2 regions of the Mesobacillus sp. QJM3NY_10 genome follow, and region 1 is predicted to be linked to the other one. Evidence: riboswitches for the same ligand, from Rfam matches in the RefSeq annotation. Region 1 holds a riboswitch; the other holds the start of a gene.
What was found. A riboswitch is a leader RNA that binds a small molecule or an ion and turns the genes downstream of it on or off. The one in region 1 is predicted to bind cobalamin.

Region 1 (10,490 bases):
TTTCCCAGCATTCGATAATGTCGGTGTGGCGACTGTCATATATAGATTGGAAAGCGCCCAATATGCCTCTTCCACTAACTGAAGCCGTATTTCCGTTGGTTCTTCAGCCAGCAACGTCATGGCAATCGTCATGAACCGCTCCTGGGGAAGTTCAGCGTAATCACCATTTTGTGTGCGTGCCAGGTACCTTTCCGCCATGGTCACAAGGCCTATGTAAGTAAACAGCTTGTCTCTTTCTGGATCGATGACTTTTTCAAGATATTCGATTTCTTCTCGGGTGTAGGACTTTAATATCCCGCCGTCATAAATGCCAATCTCTATTAAGCTATTGATCAATTCGTAGAACGAACCGTAACCAGTCTCTTTCCCGCTTTTTCTGAAGCGTGCGCTAAGCTTGTATAATTTCTTTAGGTAAAACCTGGCTGCCACATATGTCCATTCAGGTTCGTTCCGGCCGATTCGTTCAACTGCGGTCAAAATCAGCATGTTTTCAACCTGATCGCCAGTCATTTCTTTTACTTCGAGAGCTTGGTCCACCTTCTCTTTGAACGATTGAAAGTCCAATTCAGGGAACGAAGACTCTATTCCTGCAATCAGTTTGGCTGTATTCTCATCCTTTACCTGGATACTCATCGATTATCCCTCCAACTTGATTACTTTTTCTCATTTCCATCCTTCGCTGCCTTCTCATATCGGCAGTGTTGGACATCTGCCGTTCTTCATCATTTTCGGGAATGACCTTCGCAACCGGTACAGGTGCACCACTGTCATCCTTCGCGACCATGGTAAGAATTGAAGTGGTCGTCAGCGTTTTCCTGCTAGTTTTCAAGTTTTCACTTTCCACTTTCACGAACACTTCCATCGACGTCCTGCCTGTTGAAATGACGACCGCTTCGAGTGTTAAAATATCGCCCACTACAGCGGAAGACAAAAAGTTAACCGAGTCAATCGAGGCGGTGACAACAGCCCTTCTGCTGTGTTTCATTGCTGCAATTGCAGCTATTTCATCAATATAGCTCAGCACGGTTCCGCCAAAAATCGTTCCAAGATGGTTTGTATCCGGCGGCAGGACGAGCCTGTTCTGAAATGTCCTTGATACATTTGCTGATAATCCTTCCATTTCTGACCTCCTGTGTGTAAAAAATGCTCCCTAAAAAATGAGAAAAACCCATCTCGAAAGATGGGTTTTAAGTAAACGTTGATGTATTAACAGCTCATATGAAGCCGTAAAAAACAGCATGAGTCTATCAATTGATCCCCGTATACCTTCCCTATTCCCGAAGAAGATAACACGAATAAATATGGCAGGTCTCCTGACTTGTGCTTCACCCTACTTTAAGGCCTTCCCATCTATTTTTTAGACAGTGGTTCTTCCTTATTTCGTCAGCACTTACAGTTGCGGGAACAGTTCTGGATTCTCACCAGATTCCCTATTAAGTCTTGTTCAGACACCATACTTATCGGTAATTTCAATATTTAGTTATGAAACTGTTCATCTAACACAATATATCGTGTTATGAATTGATAGTAAATCATCTTTCATTCTTTTTCAACTATTTTTAATTCGTCGTGTGGACCCTTTTCTTTAAGACAACTAGCTCATATGCTGAGCAAAAAAAGGGAAGCAGAGGTCCGTTCCCCTGCTTCCGTCCATATTATGATGCTTTTTTGATTTCGATGATTTTTCCATCTTGGCGCCATTTCTTGAATTCTACGGCAGCCGTAAATAATACGTCTGTCGATGAGTTAAGGGCTGTCTCAAAAGAATCCTGTAAAACACCGATGATGAAACCTACTGCAACTACCTGCATGGCGACATCATTTGGGATGCCGAACAAGCTGGATGCGAGAGGAATCAGCAGCAGTGAACCACCGGCAACACCTGAAGCACCTGCAGCGCTGATGGCAGCCATAACACTTAGAAGAATGGCAGTAGGAATATCAACCTGAATGCCAAGTGTATGAACAGCAGCCAGTGTCATAACAGTAATCGTCACGGCAGCTCCAGCCATATTGATGGTTGCGCCTAATGGAATGGAAACAGAATATGAATCCTTATCCAGACCTAAATCTTCACATATTTTAATATTAACTGGGATGTTTGAAGCTGAACTGCGTGTAAAGAATGCGGTAATACCACTTTCCTTCAAACATTTGAAGACAAGCGGATATGGATTCTGCCTTATTTGAGTGAAAACAATGAGCGGATTGACTACAAGTGCCATAACAAGCATGACGCCAATCAGAATGGCAAGTAGTTTTCCATAACCTAGCAAAGAGCTAAGTCCGTTTGTTGTAATTGACTCAAATACAAGTCCCATGATGCCAAGTGGAGCGAATTTTATCACCCAAGTGACGATTTTGGACATGGCATCGGATAAATTCCCAATCACTGTTTTTGTTGAATCAGACGCATTCTTCAGAGCAAGGCCGACTAAGACTGCCCAGGCTAAGATACCGATATAATTAGCATTCATAATAGCATTAACAGGATTATCAACAATGTTAAGCAATACCGTTCTAAGAACCTCAACTATACTTCCAGGAGGCGTCAGGCCCTCAGCACCTGTTGACAGCTTCAAGCTTACCGGGAACATAAAACTAGCAATGACCGCAATAAGTCCGGCGGCAAATGTTCCTAAAAGGTATAAAGAAATAATCGTTTTCATGTTTGTTTTTTGTCCGCGTTTATGCTGGGCAATCGCCGACATAACCAGGAATAATACCAATACAGGAGCAACCGCCTTCAAGGCACTTACAAATAAAGATCCAAAAATAGCAACCGGCTTTGCTAGTTCCGGGATGGATAAAGCAAGGATAATACCAACCAACAAACCAGCAATGATCTGTTTCACCAGGCTTACTTGATTCCACTTCTTCAGTAAATCTTTCATCGTCATCTCCCCCATAAGTAAGTTCTCTTGTTTGTGGTTTTTCAAGAGGCCAACAACTAACATTGTCCTCCTTAAAAACACAACTGTTCGTGTACTATGTATTATAGATGTTGAAAAATTATATTACAATATAAAGATATGAATATATGTAAAATTTCAATTATCTAAATACTCAATCATCATACCCTGAATTGAATCCAATTGTTAATAGATAATTCTTCCTAAGAATGGTCACTAGACTCAACTTATTGATGGAAGAGACTTATACAAACAAGGTATTTCCTTATCCCGATAGAAAATGCAGGGCTTCCCTTTTACCTAAATGAAGAAAATAACACACTTTCGGGCAATGCAGGGGCTCTCCTTTTACCCAAATGAAGGAAATGGCACACTTCGGGCAATGCAAGGGCTCTCCTTTTACCCAAATGAAGATAATGGCACACCTTCGGGCAATGCAAGGGCTTTCCTTTTACCCAAATGAAAGAGATAGCGCACTTTCGGGCAATGCAGGGGCTCTCCTTTTACCCAAATGCAGAAAATAACACACTTTCGGGCAATGCAAGGGCTTTCCTTTTACCCAAATGAAAGAGATAGCGCACTTTCGGGCAATGCAGGGGCTCTCCTTTTACCCAAATGAAGATAATGGGCTATTTTCTTCGGAAAATCCGACAAGAAAAAATAGCAGACCAATTCCTCGGTCTGCTATCTCATAAACTATTTATCTAATTTTTTCAACGTGTGCGTGCCAGTTCCGAAGTCTCGCGAGCCTGTTCACTCAAATCAAAACGGTCTGCATTCATGACCTTTACCCATGCAGAGATAAAGTCGCGCACAAACTTCTCTTTGTTATCATCTTGAGCATAAACCTCCGCAATCGCACGCAGCTGTGAGTTTGAACCGAAAACCAGATCGACTCTGGTGGCTGTCCGAACAACGTCGCCTGTCTTTCGGTCACGCCCTTCATATACAACACCGTCTGCAGGTCTCCACTCAATCCCCATATCCAGCAGGTTTACAAAGAAGTCATTTGTGAGAGTACCGACGCGATCAGTAAATACACCGTGTTTTGTACCTCCATGATTCGTACCAAGGACACGCATTCCACCGATCAGTGCCGTCATTTCCGGTGCATTAAGGTTTAACAGCTGTGCCTTGTCCAGTAACAGCTCTTCCGGACTGACGCCATACTGTTTCTTCTGGTAGTTGCGGAATCCGTCAGCATATGGCTCTAGCACCGCAAAGCCTTCTGCATCTGTTTGCTCATCAGTCGCATCCCCGCGTCCAGGAGCAAATGGAACGGTTACATCAAAACCTGCATCTCGCGCGGATTTCTCTACTGCAGCACTTCCGCCAAGTACAATCAAGTCGGCAAGACTGACGTTCTGATCGAGATGACTTTGGATGTCTTCCAGTGCATTTAGCACCTTTGAAAGCTGTTCCGGCTGATTCACTTCCCAATCCTTCTGCGGTGCAAGACGGATGCGGGCACCATTCGCTCCTCCACGGAAGTCCGAGCCACGGAAAGTACTTGCTGAAGCCCAGGCAGTTGTAACCAACTCGCCGATGCTAAGCCCTGAGTCCAGAATCATAACTTTGATCTTTTCTACTTCCTCATTCGTCAATTCATAATCAACAGCTGGAACAGGGTCCTGCCAGACAAAATCATCTTCCGGAACTTCCGGACCTTTATACCTTGTTTTAGGGCCCATGTCTCGATGCAATAATTTGAACCATGCGCGTGCAAATGCATCGGCAAATTCCTCTGGATTCTGATGGAATCGGCGTGAGACTTTTTCGTATTCCGGATCGTGGCGCAATGCAATATCGGTAGTAAGCATCATGGTTGGAACTTTTACAGATGAATCTTCTGCATCTGGTGCAAGGTCTTTCTCCGCAGGATCTACAGCCAGCCATTGATAGGCACCTGCCGGACTCTTCGTCAGCCACCATTCATATCCAAATAATAAATCAAAGTATCCATTATCCCACTGTGTCGGATTTGCCGTCCAGGCTCCTTCCAGGCCGCTCGTAATCGTATCACGTCCCTTGCCGCTGCCGTATGCATTTTTCCAGCCTAAGCCCATTTCTTCGATAGGAGCAGCTTCAGGTTCTGGACCAACTTTAGCTGCATCCCCTGCACCGTGGGCTTTTCCAAAAGTATGGCCGCCAGCGATCAGGGCTACTGTTTCTTCATCATTCATGCCCATCCGCGCAAAGGTTTCGCGAATGTCCCGAGCGGCAGCAAGTGGATCCGGCTTCCCATTCGGTCCTTCAGGATTCACATAAATCAGACCCATTTGCACGGCAGCAAGCGGATTCTCGAGCTCACGGTCGCCAGTATACCTTTTGTCTCCAAGCCATTCAGATTCAACACCCCAGTAAGTGTCTTCTTCCGGATGCCAAATATCCGGACGTCCTGCACCAAAGCCAATCGTCTTACCGCCCATCGACTCAATTGCCACATTACCTGCCAGCAACATTAAGTCAGCCCAGGAAATCTTGTTGCCATATTTTTGCTTGACCGGCCACAGCAGTCTGCGGGCTTTATCAAGGTTGCCATTGTCCGGCCAGCTGTTAAGCGGTGCGAAACGCTGTGAACCAGTTCCGCCGCCGCCACGGCCATCACCTATCCGGTACGTGCCCGCTGAGTGCCAAGCCATTCTGATAAATAATGGCCCATAATGACCATAGTCAGCCGGCCACCAGTCCTGACTGGTTGTCATAAGATCATGCAAGTCCTGCTTAAGTGCATCATAGTCCAGCTTTTTAAATTCTTCATTATAGTTAAAATCTTCTCCCATAGGATTTGATTTTCTGTCATGCTGATGGAGAATATTCAATTGTAACTGGTTTGGCCACCAGTCTCTATTCGTCGTGCCACTGGTTTTATGACTAGTAGCACCCCCGTGCGTAAACGGGCATTTTCCAACATTCGCAGTATCCTTGTCCATTTTCTTTCCCCTTTCGTCAAAATAAAAATAATTAAACTTTCAACATTAATAACTATGAAAGAGACAAGGGATTTAGTATCTATAATTGGAATCTTTTATGATTAGAAGCAGCTGAGGGTGAATTTGAGGAATTAAGAGCAGATTAGGTTTAGGTGAAAAATAGGATTCTACCGGTTCAAAATTAGGGTGAAATACTAGCCAAAATACACTTCTACACTTTTTTCTTTCTGTGCCGTTTCCAAACAGCTTTGGATAAAGAGGAAGATTTGTTTTTGATCCCATGATGCACAGTCACTTTCCGACGGTGCAGCAGTTTTAAAGAATTTTTTATAGCCCTTCATAGCCTTTTCAACTTGTTGCAGCGAAAAGGTCGAGCTTTTACCTGATCCGCTGACACCAGCATAGAACTGATATGCATCAAGTAAACGGTACAGCAGGAGGGCATTATGATTCCCCATGCTAAAACGGGCGTAAGCAATTTCTTCCCTCGCTTTATTCAATCCATAAATATCGTGACCCATTTAATGTTCCTCCTTCAAATATAAAATAAGAAATATTAGAAAAGCTGATAAGTAGTTTACATGGCTTACCACTCCTTTCACTTTTGTATTCAAGGATTTATTTTAGACAAATCGAGAGAGTATAAGATGGTTTCGAGAGGTTCTACGGATTCAATCAGAAAAGATGCATCATTTATGAAGGGTTTTATAATGCAGGAAAAATTTTGAGGAAACATTCCCGAGAAAGTTCAAGAAGGATCGTTCACTTATCGAAAAAATAATACCATACATCGTATCATTTTAATTCAGTCAATTTCAAAACTTATTAACAATTATGTGAACGCTTTCAACCCCGAAAGGTTAGGCCTTTATAGAATATAAATTAAATAAAATGCAAAAAGGCAATGCCCAATAGGCCAGTTGCCTTCTGTTAATTTGAGTTGCGCTACACACTCTACGTGTCCATAGAGTATGTGACAACACATGGGGTTTTATAACCTTGGTGCTATCTCATCAGCTTTTTCGAAAGACCGCTCTTAGAAGTTATTTCAGCAAGTTAACATTAACCATAATCCCTACTGAAATCTCATCTAACTTAATTTCGTTTCCATAGCACGCGGACGTACCCTGTGCTTCTACCGTAACAATTCAGACCAGGTTTCAAACAATTAACTAAATTCACCTATTCAACCATTCTTCTTTTTTGATCAATCTTCCTTCTGCTGAAGATGTACGGGCCAGTTCAATAAACTTGGTCACTCTAAGTGCTTCTTCCAATGATACGACTGGCTCCCGGCTCGATATGTTATCTGCAAGTAATGAAAAGAAATGGTCGTATCCTCCAGATTCTATTGTGACCTCTGTCGTTTCTTCTCTATAGAGTGTACCCACTTCTTTTTCTTTCCCTTGATAGAAAGTACCATCTGCCAATTGAGGTTCCTGCTTGTCCAGGCCGTATTTTACGAAACTGCCTTTTGATCCATGCAGTTCAAAACGAGGATAAGCTGAATTAATAAATGAACTTGAGCGTAAATATACTCGTTTTTGCCCATAGTGCAGCACGATTAGAAAGCCATCATCCGTTTGGCCGTTCTCCCGTTGAGTCACTATTTCTGCATATAGTGCATCTGGTTCACCGAATAAAACAAGTGCTTGATCAATTAAGTGGGAACCTAAATCATATAGGATGCCCGAGCCTATTCCTGGTTGTTCTCTCCAGCGATTACGAACAACGGGCCTGAATCGCTCAAACCGCGATTCAAGGACTTTCCAGTCTCCTAGTATTTCTTCTCTCAGAAGTTTTTGTATGGTTAAAAAATCTCCGTCCCAGCGACGATTTTGGTGCACAGACACCACCGACGGGCTATTTTGGGTAAGCTGAATGAGTTCTCTTCCTTCTTCAGCTGTTAAAAATGCCGGCTTTTCGACAAGCACATCTTTTCCGGCAAGAATACATTGTTTTAGCATGTCATAGTGCATATCAGATGGCGTGGTGATGATATACAACGTTGCCTCACTTTGTGAAAGTGCCTCTTCTACCGTTGCATACACCGGTACATTTCTTACATCATTATGTTCTTTTGATGTTCCTGATCTTGAAATAATTCCGACCACTTCATATTTCTCAGAATGAACTAAGTGTGGTAAATGGAAAACCTTTGCGGCAAAACCAAACCCAGCAATTATTGTTTTGATCATGAAATATCCTCCACTAATTTCTTAATCTGCTGCTAAAAAATGATTATCATTTCCCTGTCTTTCCATATACCTCATCTCGCAAATGGAACCCATCAGCAATAATGGTCGCATCTATATTGCTCTTATCTACAGCAATGGGTGCAAGGAGGAGGGATGGTATTTCTAATTTTCCGTTGTTAATTTTTCTGTTCGATGTAACGGTTTCTCCTTCTGCCATTTTGATAGCTGCTCTTGCTGCTTCGTATGCTAATGTTTTAATAGGTTTGTAGATGGTCATGGTTTGAGTCCCTTGCACAATACGCTGCGCTGCTGCTAAGTCTGCATCTTGTCCGGCAACTGGAATTTCTCCCGCAAGCCCTTGCGCTTCAAGTGCTTTTATAACACCACCTGCTGTCCCATCGTTTGCAGCAATAACCGCATCTATTTCGTTATTATTTATTTCCAAGGCAGCTTCCATATTGGCCTGTGCATTTTCAGGAGTCCAATTTTCTGTCCACTGATCATACACAATCTGTATGTCCCCCCTATCTATGAACGGCTGGAGGACGTTAAAAACTCCTTTTTTAAATAAGTGGGCATTGTTGTCTGTATTTGCCCCCCCGATATATACATACTTCCCTTTTGGAACTACCTTTGTTATCGCCTGAGCTTGAAGTTCTCCAACTAACTCATTGTCAAAAGAGATGTATAAATCAACAGAAGAATTTTTCACTAAACGGTCATAAGATATAACTTTAATACCCGCAGAGTGGGCTTTGTTGATGATGGTTGCTACAGCCTCCGCGTTATGCGGGACGATCACAAGTAAGTCCACTCCCTCGCTGATTAACGTTTCTGCCTGCACAATTTGCAAGGTATCGTCACCCTTCGCTTCACGTATCACGACTTCCGCCCCTAATGACTCTACCGCTTCTTTAAAAAAGTCTCTATCTCTTGGCCAACGTTCCTCTTCTAATGTGTCCATTGAAAATCCGATTTTAAGCTTGTCTTCAAAATCAGTTACGCTTTCATTCTCTGGTTCTTTGTTCTCTTTCTTTGCTGTAGACACCCCTTCTTCGCATGCCGCCAATAACATTAGAAGGAAAATAAGATTTAATAGACCAACTTTCCTAAGCTTACTTACCATCGTTTCCCCTCCCTTCGCCTGCAGGACTTCAGTTTTACTCTGCCGTTATTCTCATAGATTACACTTTAATAGAATTGAGATTAATCTCTTATTCCAAGCAGTGTTTTACGATATTCTCTTGGTGTAACATTGCACACCTTCTTAAATACTTTGCTGAAATAATTAGGTTCGTGATAGCCAACTTCAATTGTAATTTCCTTAATACTCTTCTCTGGTTCTGCTAACATTTTCTTTGCTTTTTCAATCCGGCACTCAGTTAAAAAGTCAATATAGTTAATCCCTAGTTTTTCTTTGAACATTTTACTGATATAAATGGGGCTTAAACCTACTTTATTACTAAGTGTTTCCAATGAAATATTCTGTTGGGAATTTTCCATGATATATTGTTTAATTCGATAAATTGTATCCGCTTCCAAACTGATGTAATGTCGATCATAAGAATCTTTTATATCCATCAGAAGATTGGCCGTTTCAGAACGTAATTGACGGTAATTTGGCGATTGATAATGGTAAATAGGCGTTGCTATCTCAATCCCCAAATCGCTTACAATCGACCAGATTGACCATAGTGCTTCTAATACGAATTGCTGTGCTTGCTGGATTTCTATGCCTTCCATTTCGTATGCCTGGATAAGATGACTAATGTTCGATTTAATTTGGTCCCACTGTCCAAGACGTACCTGGTCGGAAAGATCCTTTTTTAAATACTTTGCCTGCTGCCAACTGCCTGTTTCATTCAAAACAGGTATATCTTGATAAAACCGATATTTTACCGGTAGAGTCTTATTGCTCGAAGCAATAATGGCCTCCTGATAGGATTGACGAATTTTCTCTAATGAGTTGCAATCATTTCCTATCCCAATGAACCAACCAGTTTTCTGCTCCTTGTTTACTGCTATTAAAATATCTCTTGCTAGTGAAGTCGCTTGTGATCGATGAGATTGGCCGTTTCTGAAGATAATAATCGGCAGCTGCCCATCGTAAAGAGCACCCATCCATCCGCTTCTCGTTTCCCTTATTTTTTCTTTAATCCTAGAATAAAGATGTTCCATTCCATCTGGTACAATCACATTCATGACGAATACCTGACTTGTTGATTGAATATCGAGCATCTCCATTAGCATATTTAAGTGAACTTCGTGTACATGATCAAATAGCAGCTGGGTTACAACATCTGTTTCAACGAGAGATAATGTTCTTTGAAGCATTTCTCTTTGCAAGCTGCTTTCTGCTTGTACCTCTCTCTCGTTTTCTATTTCTTCCAATACCTTACCAACCGTTGTTCTAATTTCACTCACCTTACTCGGCTTTAAGATATAAT
Region 2 (10,490 bases), 220 kb from region 1:
CGGGTTGTTATCGTTATGAGGATCCATAGGGTTATTGTTTCTGTTCTGGTTCGGATTGTTTAAGTTTGGACCAGTTCCAGGGTTCTGGTTCGGATTGTTTAAGTTTGGACCAGTTCCAGGGTTCTGGTTCGGATTGTTCAGGTTTGGATCAGTTCCAGGGTTCTGATTCAGGTTATTCAGGTTCGGCGGTGTAGCAGGGTTCGGGTTGACCGGGTTGTTCTTTTTCATTTTCTGCTGTTGGACCGCTGCCTGATCAATGCTGGTTTTTTCGATTTTCTCATCGAATTTGGCCAGGTATTTGGAAGCGAAGTTCTTACCGCCAAGACCGAATGCGAGTCCGAATGCGAGCGCCAGTCCTCCAAGTGTCAGGATGAACGCTGCGTTTACGATTGCTGGTGCTACTCCAAGCTGGTCAAGGGCCATGAAGACAGCAATGGTGATGATCGCATATTTTGCGACAGTTGCCAGCACATTGGAAGAGTCCCCTTGCAGGATGCTGCTGAGTACTTTCTTTGCAAGCCCGCCGAGCCATAGGCCGACACCAAGGATGACAATCGCGGCAATTACATGTGGCAGATAAGCAATGACGCCTCGTGCCAGGTCGACGAAGAAATCAAGGTTTACTACATTCAATGCTTCAGCTACAAATAGCAGGACGACGATGACCTGGACAATATAGCCGATAATTTCCGATAAGCTTAATGCGTTAAAACGCTTGGCAGCGCTACCTACAGTTACTCCTTTAAAATAGGAATCAAAACCAATTCTTCTTAATAAATCAGCAGTGAATTTTTTCAGCCATTTTCCAAGCCATAGGCCGATCATGACAAGAATGATGGCTACGACGATATTTGGAATCATCGTCAGGATGTCATTCAACATTGCGATGGCTGGTTCAGATATTCCTTCGACATCAAGTCGCTCGAGAGCGGCGATGACAGTCGGGATTAATATCAAGACGAAAGCAACAGTGCCGATCACGCGTGAAAGGCTAGTGCCTTCAAATAAGCGAGAAAGTCCGAAACGCTGGACTAAGGTTTCAGTGCCAATGCTTTGTAGAAAGTTCGTCAGGATATCACGAACGATTTTAGCAACAAAGTAACCGACTAAAAGAATCAGCGCTGCCGCGAAAAGTTTAGGAATGAAGGACAGGATTCCTGCGATCATGTTTTCGAAAGGTTCTGAAACGCCGTGCAGGTTCAGTGCGGACAATACAGCTGGCAATGCCATCAGTAAGACAAGATAGAAGACGATGTTCGCGACTTTATCAACTGCATTCGTCGTCTGCTGGTTGTCGTCCGTAAGCTTATACTTGCTTAACTTTTCATGGACACCTAGCGTCTTGCCGCCTTTTTGGATCAGGAATTTCAAGCCAGAAGCAATCAACCAGGCAAATAATAGAATCAATCCTGCTTTCAGGATATTAGGAATCGCTGCGGCAATAGTGGAGAACATTCCGATGAGCGGCTCCGTCAAAACATATAAATCTAAGATATTCAGGAACATGATGAAGACAAATACTAGAATTAAAATATAGACAATCTTGCTGATGATTTTTTCAGCGGAATACTTGTTATTGTTCACATTCGAAAAAAGCTTGTTATCAAGGCTTGTTTTCTGAAGCCCTTTGTAAACTGCTTTTTCTATTAATTTTGCGACAAGCCATCCGACGAGCAGGACTGCAAGCGCGATCAGCACATTGGGCAGTTTGCCAAGAATGCTGTCCCAGCCATTGTAAAAATTATTGTTCAAACTTCTCACTCCTCATTTTAATTGGATTTTCAAGCCGAGCTGCGGATGTGTATGGATAAAAACTAAAACTAGTGCAGCTTCAACCTGTGAAAAAAGTCCTTAGTTAGCTAGCAAGCATACTTTAATCTACCCAAATATTGTCTATGTAAACAAAGTAAGGAACATCGTCTAATGGGAGTGTTGAGTTTTGAAACTATTGATATAAAGAGAGAGAAGAGGGAAGGGCTGTACAGATTTTAAAGAAGTCTTCGATTGTGTACGAGATTTAAGAGGGGCTATAAATAATAAAAAACCGAGCAAGGGGCTCGGTTTTAATTGTTATGCTTTCTTCGATCTTTTTAAATATGCGTAAATCAGGTATCCGAAAATCACGACGACACCTAAAATGATCGTGAGCATCGCGAAGTTTTCTTCAATGAATGGCATTGCTTTGTCACCTAGAGCAACGATGATCGCTGCTTCAAGGAAGAAGCGTAGGCCTCGTCCAATAATGGACCAGATGATTAGTGTTGGAATCTTCACATTGGAGATTCCGGAAAAAATCGTGAACACTTTGTATGGGATTGGAGTGAAACCAGCTATTAAGATCGCCATCGCGCCGTACTTTTCGAAGTACCCTTCTACTAGGGCGATTTTTTCTTCTTTTATAAAATAACGCAGAATTGGACGGCCAACTTTTTTACCGATGTACCAGCCCAGTAGTGCTCCGAGCACGGATCCGGCTGTTGTGATGAATGCGTACCACAATGCCCGGTCAGGGTTCGCGATTCCCATTGGGATCATCAAGACATCAGGCGGGATCGGGAAAAAGGAAGATTCCAGGAAAGACACGAAGAATAGTCCCCAGGAACCAAATTCAAGCAGCCATTCTTCAAACGCATGTATCCATTCAGACATGAAAAAGTATCTCCTTTAAGTTGTTATAGGGAGGCAGCAAAATGAGCCTAGTAAAGAGTATACCATGTTTAATTCTGCTAGAGCCAACTATTTCAGCAATGAGATGATCGCATCTGACGGCCGGTTATCAGAGGCCGCAGGTAAATGAAAAGTCAGTGATTATTTATTTTCAGGCTAATAGTGGTACTCTATAAAGGAACTCGATAAAAAGAGGGAGTTGTCTATGGAATACATAATCTATTTGCTGCTCGGCGGCTTGATCAGTGTCCTCTCTGGATTTTTCGGGGTGGGCGGAGGCTTTATCCTGACGCCCATATTACTGTTGGTAGGATTTTCGCCACTTGAAGCAATCACGACAAGTTTGTTTTTCACAGTGGGTACATCTATTTCGGGAATTACAGCACATATACGCCTAAAGAATATCCTCTGGAAAGAGGGATTGATCATGGGAGTAAGTGGTATTGTCGCGACGCAGCTGGCGAGACCACTTGTGTATGCTCTTGAAGCGCGAGGGTGGGATGAAGTCGTCATTCCTTTCCTCTATATTATACTGCTCACTTATTTCGCGATAAAAATGATTCGCCAGGGCAAGAAGACAGACGACGGGAACCCTGCCCCAACTTATTTTTCGATGCCAATGCTATTGGCTGTTGGCTTTCTCGGTGGTTTTGTTTCGGCAACACTGGGCGTTGGCGGCGGGTTCATCATCGTACCGCTTATCATTACATCGCTGGGCTTCAATCCGAAAAAGGCAGTCGGAACGAGTCTTTTTGCTGTACTGTTGATCGTCTCAGTAGGATTCATCTCATATGCGATCAATACGGAAATCAATTACTTTATTGGTCTGATGCTGATTGCCGGTACGCTATTCGGCTCCCATTTCGGCGCAAGGATGACTGGTTATTTTGAAAACAGGGAAATGAACGGAATGCTAGGTATCCTTTATCTTGTCACGCTGGCAGGAGCAGTTCTGAAGCTGTTTGATCTGAATAAAATGGGCCTTTGGATAATGGGTATTTTCATAGTGTATTTTTTTGTAAAGTCACTACTTAAAACCAGGGTAATGAAAAAAGGCTGAGCAGCTCAGCCTTTTTAATGGTTAACCAGGACTTTATAAAATTATTGAGTCGTGGATAACTCCATGTAGTTTTTTTAATCCAGCTCCAGCGCCTAGCCCCTCGAGTCGCTTCGGTCCGCCCAATGAAGTCAAAGAACGACTTCACCGGTCGGCCCTCCAGCGCTTGTCGGGGCTGAACGAGGCGCTTGTGCTTTTTGTTCTTTAAGCCTCCGAGGTGAATGGATGTTTTATGAACTTAGGAAGCTCCAGTCCGGCTCCCTTTTTCACAAACAATGCTCCCTCTCTTTTAAAAGGAACGCGCTGAAACTGGAGGTCTTTGTAATCAGGTGTGAAGTGGAATTCGATACAGTCTGTTTCCCCAAAGCCAGCAACAATGTTTTTGATATTAACAGGTGATGTACTGATAACATCGTACAGTTGGACAACGCGGTTTTCCTTTGTGAAAATAACAATCGCGTCTTCTTCTGCAAGATAGTAGAGATGGTCGGTAAAAATATTCAGGATATGGTACATCGTAATCCCGGACGAATTGGTAGTCGAAAAGGTTTTTGAATCCGGCACTCGTCCGTAAACTGTTTTTTCAATGAAATCCAGGTCATCTGCCAAATCGAGTTTCCTAAAATCGAATCCGCCTGGGCCAGCAGATATCTTTGCGGCATGCTGATACTCCTCAACCTCTTCAAACCCGAATTTCGGATAAAAGTCGAGCACACGATCATTCGCGAACAGGTACATAAAATCATACTTTCTCTGATACACGTCCAAAACATGGTTCATCAGACTTGCTGACAGACCCTTGTTCCGATATTCCAGATGAGTCATAACGGTGCCAATCTGAAGAGCTTTATAACTTTTTCCTTCAATAATAAAATCGAGCTCGTTTACAGAGACATTGGCAACAATCTTGTCGTTATCTGCATAGGAGAACGGGATGTATCGCTCTCCCCAATATCCATGTTCGTGCCAGCTTTCAAAATCAATTCCAAAAACATCAAGTGCCAGCTGCAGGAAGCTTTTTCTTAAAGTTTTATTGTCGCGGTAATGGCTTACTAGCTTCATATATCAAAACTCCTGTCTTTCGAGGCAAACATGTATGTTTTATGATGGAACCGGATACCGTAAATCAATCCGATCGCGAGCATATTGCCCATAAGCGAGCTGCCGCCGTAACTGATGAATGGCAGCGGAATCCCGGTAATCGGCAGCAACTGGATCGTCATCCCGATATTCTGGAAGACGTGAAAGGTGATCATGCTGATGACGCCCGCGCTAATGTAGGTATTGAATGGGTCATTCGTATCCAGTGCGGTTTTTGTCAAATGGTAGATTAACAGGAAGTAAAGGCCGATGACAAAGCTGCCGCCCGCAAAGCCAAATTCCTCGCCGATCACACTGAAGATGAAGTCCGTATGGCTTTCGGGAATGTAGACTTCACTGCCCTTCAGGCCTTTCCCGGTAAGCATACCGGAACCAATGGCACTGAGGGATTTTTGCAGATGGTAGCCATATTCAGGGTAGCTCTCTGGGTCAAGCCACGCATAAATGCGCCCGAACTGATACGTTTTTACACCCAGGTATTCTTTTAGGATTTCCGGTTTCCAGATCACGAGATACAATATGCCTGCTCCAAGTGCCGCACCTCCGCCATAAAGCGGCAGGATGATTTTCCAGGTGATACCTGAAACAAGGATGATTCCTGTGAAAATCGCAAGCACGACGAGAGAGGTTCCTAGGTCTGGCTGCAGCATGATCATTCCAAGTGGCAAGGCGGTTATGAAGCCAAGCTTGATGAAAAGCAGGAAGTCAGTTTGAAGTGTCTTTCTTGTATGCCTTTTATGGTGGGCATAGATCGTGCTGCTAAGGGCAAGAATCAGAAAGACTTTCATGAATTCTGAAGGTTGGATGGAACCGAACGGCTCGATGAAAAACCAGCTTTTTGCGCCATTCCTTTCCTCGGCTATACTGGCAGGAGCGAAAAACAGGAAGATGAGCAGGAAGACTCCGAAGCCGTACAAATACCAGCTGAGTTTGCGGTACTGTTCGCTGTCGAACATCATCACGACACCAATGATCCCCGACCCAACGACATACCAAAAGATTTGTTTGTATAAAAAGTTCTGTCCAACATATTGGCCTGTTCTCTGGGCGCTGTATATCGCGAAGCAGCTTGTCAGAAAGAACAACAATAAAAGGAGCGTCAATGTCCAATCAAACCGGTCAAATTTTTTAATAGGCTTCTCCATTTGCTACACCCTGTCTCAATCCGTTTTTACAATATTATGCTAGCAGAGTTGAATTATCCTTACAATCCCTGCTCAGGTAACATTTTCCTATGCAAGTAATAGACGAATGAAAAGAGAGAATAGTTCCTTTTGTAAAGGCTCTTTTCTCAAACTTTGTTGCTATTGAATACAAGATTGGAGTGATTTCCCTATATTCCTTCGTAAAGTTGACGCCTCTTATGAGAAAGAGCATGCAAACTTCTTACCGACCTGCAAAATGGGTATATATTACGTTAAAATCGTCTTTAGGATTTTAACAACAATTTTTACGAAAACAGTGTTTGTAAAAGGGATTCTTTTAACGTGTTAGTACGATAATAATTATGTTTTTGAAGAGTCAGAATAAGATATTTTCATGTGTTTTTGTTAGAATGGAAGGAGTGTTATTTGTACGGAGTCAGAGTGTCGCTGGCAATCATGCAGCTGAGAATTTTCCGGGAGGTTGTGCCATTGAAAAAGAACCATCCTTATAGCAGGGATTTACTATATGTCCATTTGAACGAGCGGGACCAGTACGTGCTCTCGCATGGTATGGAATTCTATGAATTCGCAAGGTCATTGTCTGATTCGCTTAACCATCTGCTGCTGTTGAAGCATCGCTATGAGGATGGTGAGTTCAATAGACATACCTTATTTGAATATGTACCTGAAGACAGCGTCGAAAAGTTGGTCGCCGCAAATGTCCATGCATACGGGGATTTTTGCTGGATTGACTTTGAGGAAGTGGAAGCACTGAATGTGCTGACGGCCCAGGAGATTGCCGAGCTTCTTTATCTAGGCCATATCAAGCACCATTTGAAGCAGCCATTTTATAACCAGCTCGATAATCGCTTTGTTTACCTTTCCCATGAGGATGGCTGGTTCAACAAAATATATTACCGCAACTTCAATGATTTTTTCCGGATGCTCGGAACGGTCCTTTCTGGCAAGCTCGGGGAAATGAAACCGGAAAAAACACTGCTCGGGATCAGGAAAAAGAAGTCCTACCCAGCCGTCAGCAAGGAGATTCTGAAATCGTTGACACCGGCGATGAAGGAAGGGGCGGTTTTTTCGCTGAAAAACATCCAGCAAAACCGCAACAGAATTGAAATACCGATTTGGATTATCGGAGATTTTGCCAACATGGATGACATGCATGATGAATATAAAGAAGCAAGCCGCAGCAATCCGGATGGCAGGCTTGTCTTTGATAAAAAAGTGAAAGAATGGAGTCTGCTTGCTCAATAAAGCTGTTTTCGTAAAGATTGCTGTTAAAATCCTAAATCCGATTTTAACGTGATAAATACTCAGTTTGTAGGTCGGTACTAAGTTTGCAAGCTCTTTTCTCATAATAGGCTAAAATCTTTATGAAGAAACATGGTCATTTAATCCTATTCTGTAGTCAATAGCAACAAAGTTAAGAAAAGAGCTTCTAATAAAGTCGAAAAAGCAAAATTTTTGGAGCAATTTTTGGCCATTCGTGTATAATGGGATTTAGCGGAAAATTACATATCGAAATGAACGGGTGTCTTTTTAAACAAGACTTAATAGGGAAGTTGGTGAAAATCCAACGCGGTCCCGCCACTGTAAATGGGAGCAATCTGCAACGGCCACTGTACAAATGTATGGGAAGGCGCAGCGAGCATTGACCATGAGCCAGGAGACCTGCCTGTCCATTGCACCAACAAACCTACGAGGATAGGGAGGTGCCGACAGGCTCTATGTCTTTTTATGATAATAAAGAACATTTGCTTACTCGGACATCTCCCCTTCAGGTGGAGATGTTTTTTAAATTTTATCAAAGGCTTTGTTGAGGGCCAATGCTGGATTTTAACATCCAGTTGATTGTAGTGGAAGGCGCGTAGACTCCTGCGGGAAAAGCTGAGAAGATGAGACCCCGCAGGAGCTTGCGACGAGGAGGCTCAGCCTCAGCCCGCGGAAAGCGAAGCGCCTGGAACGAAAATCAACCACGCAAGCCTTATTAGAAATTGGAGGAGAAGCAAATGAAAAAGTTATTATTGTTGATGATGGCTGCTGCCATGATCCTGGTTGGCTGTGGTACTGAATCACAACCTGAAAAGAATGAAGGCGAAAAAACCGCGCAGGAGCAAAAGCCGGGTTTCCCCGTCACTGTAAAAGATGCGCTTGATGAAGAAGTTGTCATTGAAGAAAAGCCAGAAAAGATCATCTCCCTGATTCCGAGCAACACGGAAATCGTTTACGCGCTTGACAGCGGAGATGCGATTGTCGGTGTCACCGATTTCGACAATTATCCAGAGGAAGTAATGTCGAAGGAAAAAATCGGCGGGATGGAATTCAATATAGAGAAAATGATTTCTCTGAAGCCAGACCTCGTTCTTGCTCCTGGATCAACAGCGGACACTGTAAAAGAAGGTCTTCAGCAATTGAAGGATGCAGGAATTGATGTTGTGGTTGTGAATGATGCGCAGTCATTTGAAGAAGTGTATCAATCAATCGAGATGATTGGCCAGGCCATCGGTGAGACAGATAAGGCAAATGAACTTATTGAAAATATGAAAAACAGTTTTGCTGAACTGAAGAAGAAAGCAGAGGCAATTAAACCAGAAGAGCAGAAGTCAGTATTTGTCGAGGTCTCTCCTGCACCGGAAATCTACACAGCCGGTAAAAATACTTTCATTAATGAAATGCTTGAGTTGATTGGCGCCAAGAATGCAGCCGGAGATATGGATGGCTGGCCAAAGGTTGACCCGGAGGCAATCGTCGAGCGTAATCCCGATGTTATTGTGACAACCTATGGTTACTACACAGAAAAACCAATCGAACAGGTTCTTGCGCGGCAAGGCTGGAATAATGTAAAAGCGGTCAAGGACCAGCAGGTATTCGATGTCCACTCTGACCTCGTAACCCGTTCTGGCCCAAGGCTCGCTGAAGGAGCAGAGGAGCTTGCAAAAGCCATTTATCCGGACGTTTTTAAATAATAAAGGATTAGCATATATCATTTCGACAGCATTTTTGATCATTTCGATGCTGTTGGGCATATCGATTGGAACGGTTTCCATCCCTGTACCCGCTATTATTGAAATTATTGGTGCTGAGGTTTTCCGCTTTCAGGGCCAGGGAATCGATTCGATGCATGAGAGCATTGTCATGGATATCAGGCTGCCGCGCGTTTTGCTGGCAGGACTCGTCGGAGCGTCCCTGGCAATTGCCGGTGCGGCGTTCCAGGGACTGCTCCGTAACCCACTGGCTGACCCATATACACTGGGGATTTCATCAGGGGCCTCAATCGGTGCAGTCATCACGTTGTTTTTTGGAATCTCATTGCCGTTAGTTGGGGCATTCACCTTGCCGGTGCTGAGTATTTTGTTCGCATTCGCAACCGTGTTGTTTGTGCTCTTTTTTGCCCGGAGAGTCGACAGGCTGCTAAGGGTTGAGACGATTATATTGACGGGAATCATTTTAAGTTCATTTCTTGGATCATTTATTTCATTGATGATCGCCCTATCTGGCGAGGAACTGCGGCAAATCATTGGCTGGCTGCTTGGCAGCGTCTCGATGCGCGGCTGGGAATACATCAAAATTATTTTCCCTTTCTTTATTGTTGGTTTGGTGATTTTGTTAGCAAATACCAGAGAGTTAAATGCAATGTCCTTCGGTGAGGAACGGGCGCAGCACCTTGGTGTCAATGTCGAGCGCCGCAAAATGCTGATTTTATTGTCTGGCTCGCTTTTAACAGGTTCAGCGGTTGCGGTGTCAGGGACGATCGGCTTCGTCGGCCTCGTCATCCCGCATCTGACAAGGACCGTCTGGGGACCGGATCATCGACATTTGCTGCCGCTATCCGTTTTGATTGGCAGCGGCTTCCTGATTCTTGCCGACCTTGTATCGAGGACAATCATCGCGCCATCAGAATTACCGATCGGCGTGATCACAGCCTTGATTGGAGCTCCGGTTTTTGCATTGATTTTAATGAGAAATCGTAAGGAAAGAAGTGCTGGCCGATGATTACAGTGAAGAGTTTGACAGGCGGATATGCAGGCGGAGAGGTGTTGAAGGGAATCTCCTTTGAGGTTTGCGAGGGGGAGTTGTTTGGAATCCTTGGGCCCAATGGCAGCGGAAAAACAACGCTTTTAAAAATGATCAGCGGAGCTCTGGACTTCAGAGAAGGTTCTATCGACGTGGATGGGCGTCCGTTGACACAATACTTGCCAAAGCAGCTTGCAAGGATGATGGCCGTCCTGCCTCAGCACGGTGAACAGACCTTTCCTTATTCGGTAAAAGAAACCGTCGCACTCGGGCGCTATGCACACCAGAAAGGCTGGTTCAATAGCTGGCGTAATGAGGATGAACAGATCGTCCAGAAGGTGATGGAACAGACAGGGATAACTCGCCTTCAGGATAAATCGATCGTGGAATTGTCCGGCGGTGAAAAGCAGCGGGTATTTCTCGCGCAGGCGCTGGCCCAGCAGCCCAGGATCCTCTTGCTTGATGAGCCGACGAACCACCTTGACCTCAGTTTC

Region 2: another riboswitch for cobalamin. It lies ahead of AC0VX7_RS01150 (ABC transporter substrate-binding protein); the one in region 1 lies ahead of AC0VX7_RS02155 (acyl-CoA thioesterase).

Annotation. Positions count from the first base shown of each region.
Region 1 is NZ_CM149675.1:426,427-436,916, reverse strand. It holds gene AC0VX7_RS02160 (ribonucleoside-diphosphate reductase subunit alpha) at 1-633, opposite strand, end outside; gene AC0VX7_RS02155 (acyl-CoA thioesterase) at 611-1,120, opposite strand; cobalamin riboswitch at 1,287-1,471, opposite strand; gene sstT (serine/threonine transporter SstT) at 1,656-2,894, opposite strand; gene katG (catalase/peroxidase HPI) at 3,626-5,845, opposite strand; gene AC0VX7_RS02140 (hypothetical protein) at 6,040-6,366, opposite strand; gene AC0VX7_RS02135 (Gfo/Idh/MocA family oxidoreductase) at 7,024-8,043, opposite strand; gene xylF (D-xylose ABC transporter substrate-binding protein) at 8,090-9,169, opposite strand; gene AC0VX7_RS02125 (response regulator) at 9,250-10,490, opposite strand, start outside.
Region 2 is NZ_CM149675.1:204,550-215,039, forward strand. It holds gene AC0VX7_RS01120 (mechanosensitive ion channel) at 1-1,752, opposite strand, end outside; gene AC0VX7_RS01125 (YqaA family protein) at 2,071-2,649, opposite strand; gene AC0VX7_RS01130 (sulfite exporter TauE/SafE family protein) at 2,873-3,727, shown strand; gene AC0VX7_RS01135 (GNAT family N-acetyltransferase) at 3,929-4,786, opposite strand; gene AC0VX7_RS01140 (FtsW/RodA/SpoVE family cell cycle protein) at 4,783-5,970, opposite strand; gene AC0VX7_RS01145 (hypothetical protein) at 6,460-7,236, shown strand; cobalamin riboswitch at 7,495-7,675, shown strand; gene AC0VX7_RS01150 (ABC transporter substrate-binding protein) at 7,992-8,948, shown strand; gene AC0VX7_RS01155 (FecCD family ABC transporter permease) at 8,914-9,975, shown strand; gene AC0VX7_RS01160 (heme ABC transporter ATP-binding protein) at 9,972-10,490, shown strand, end outside.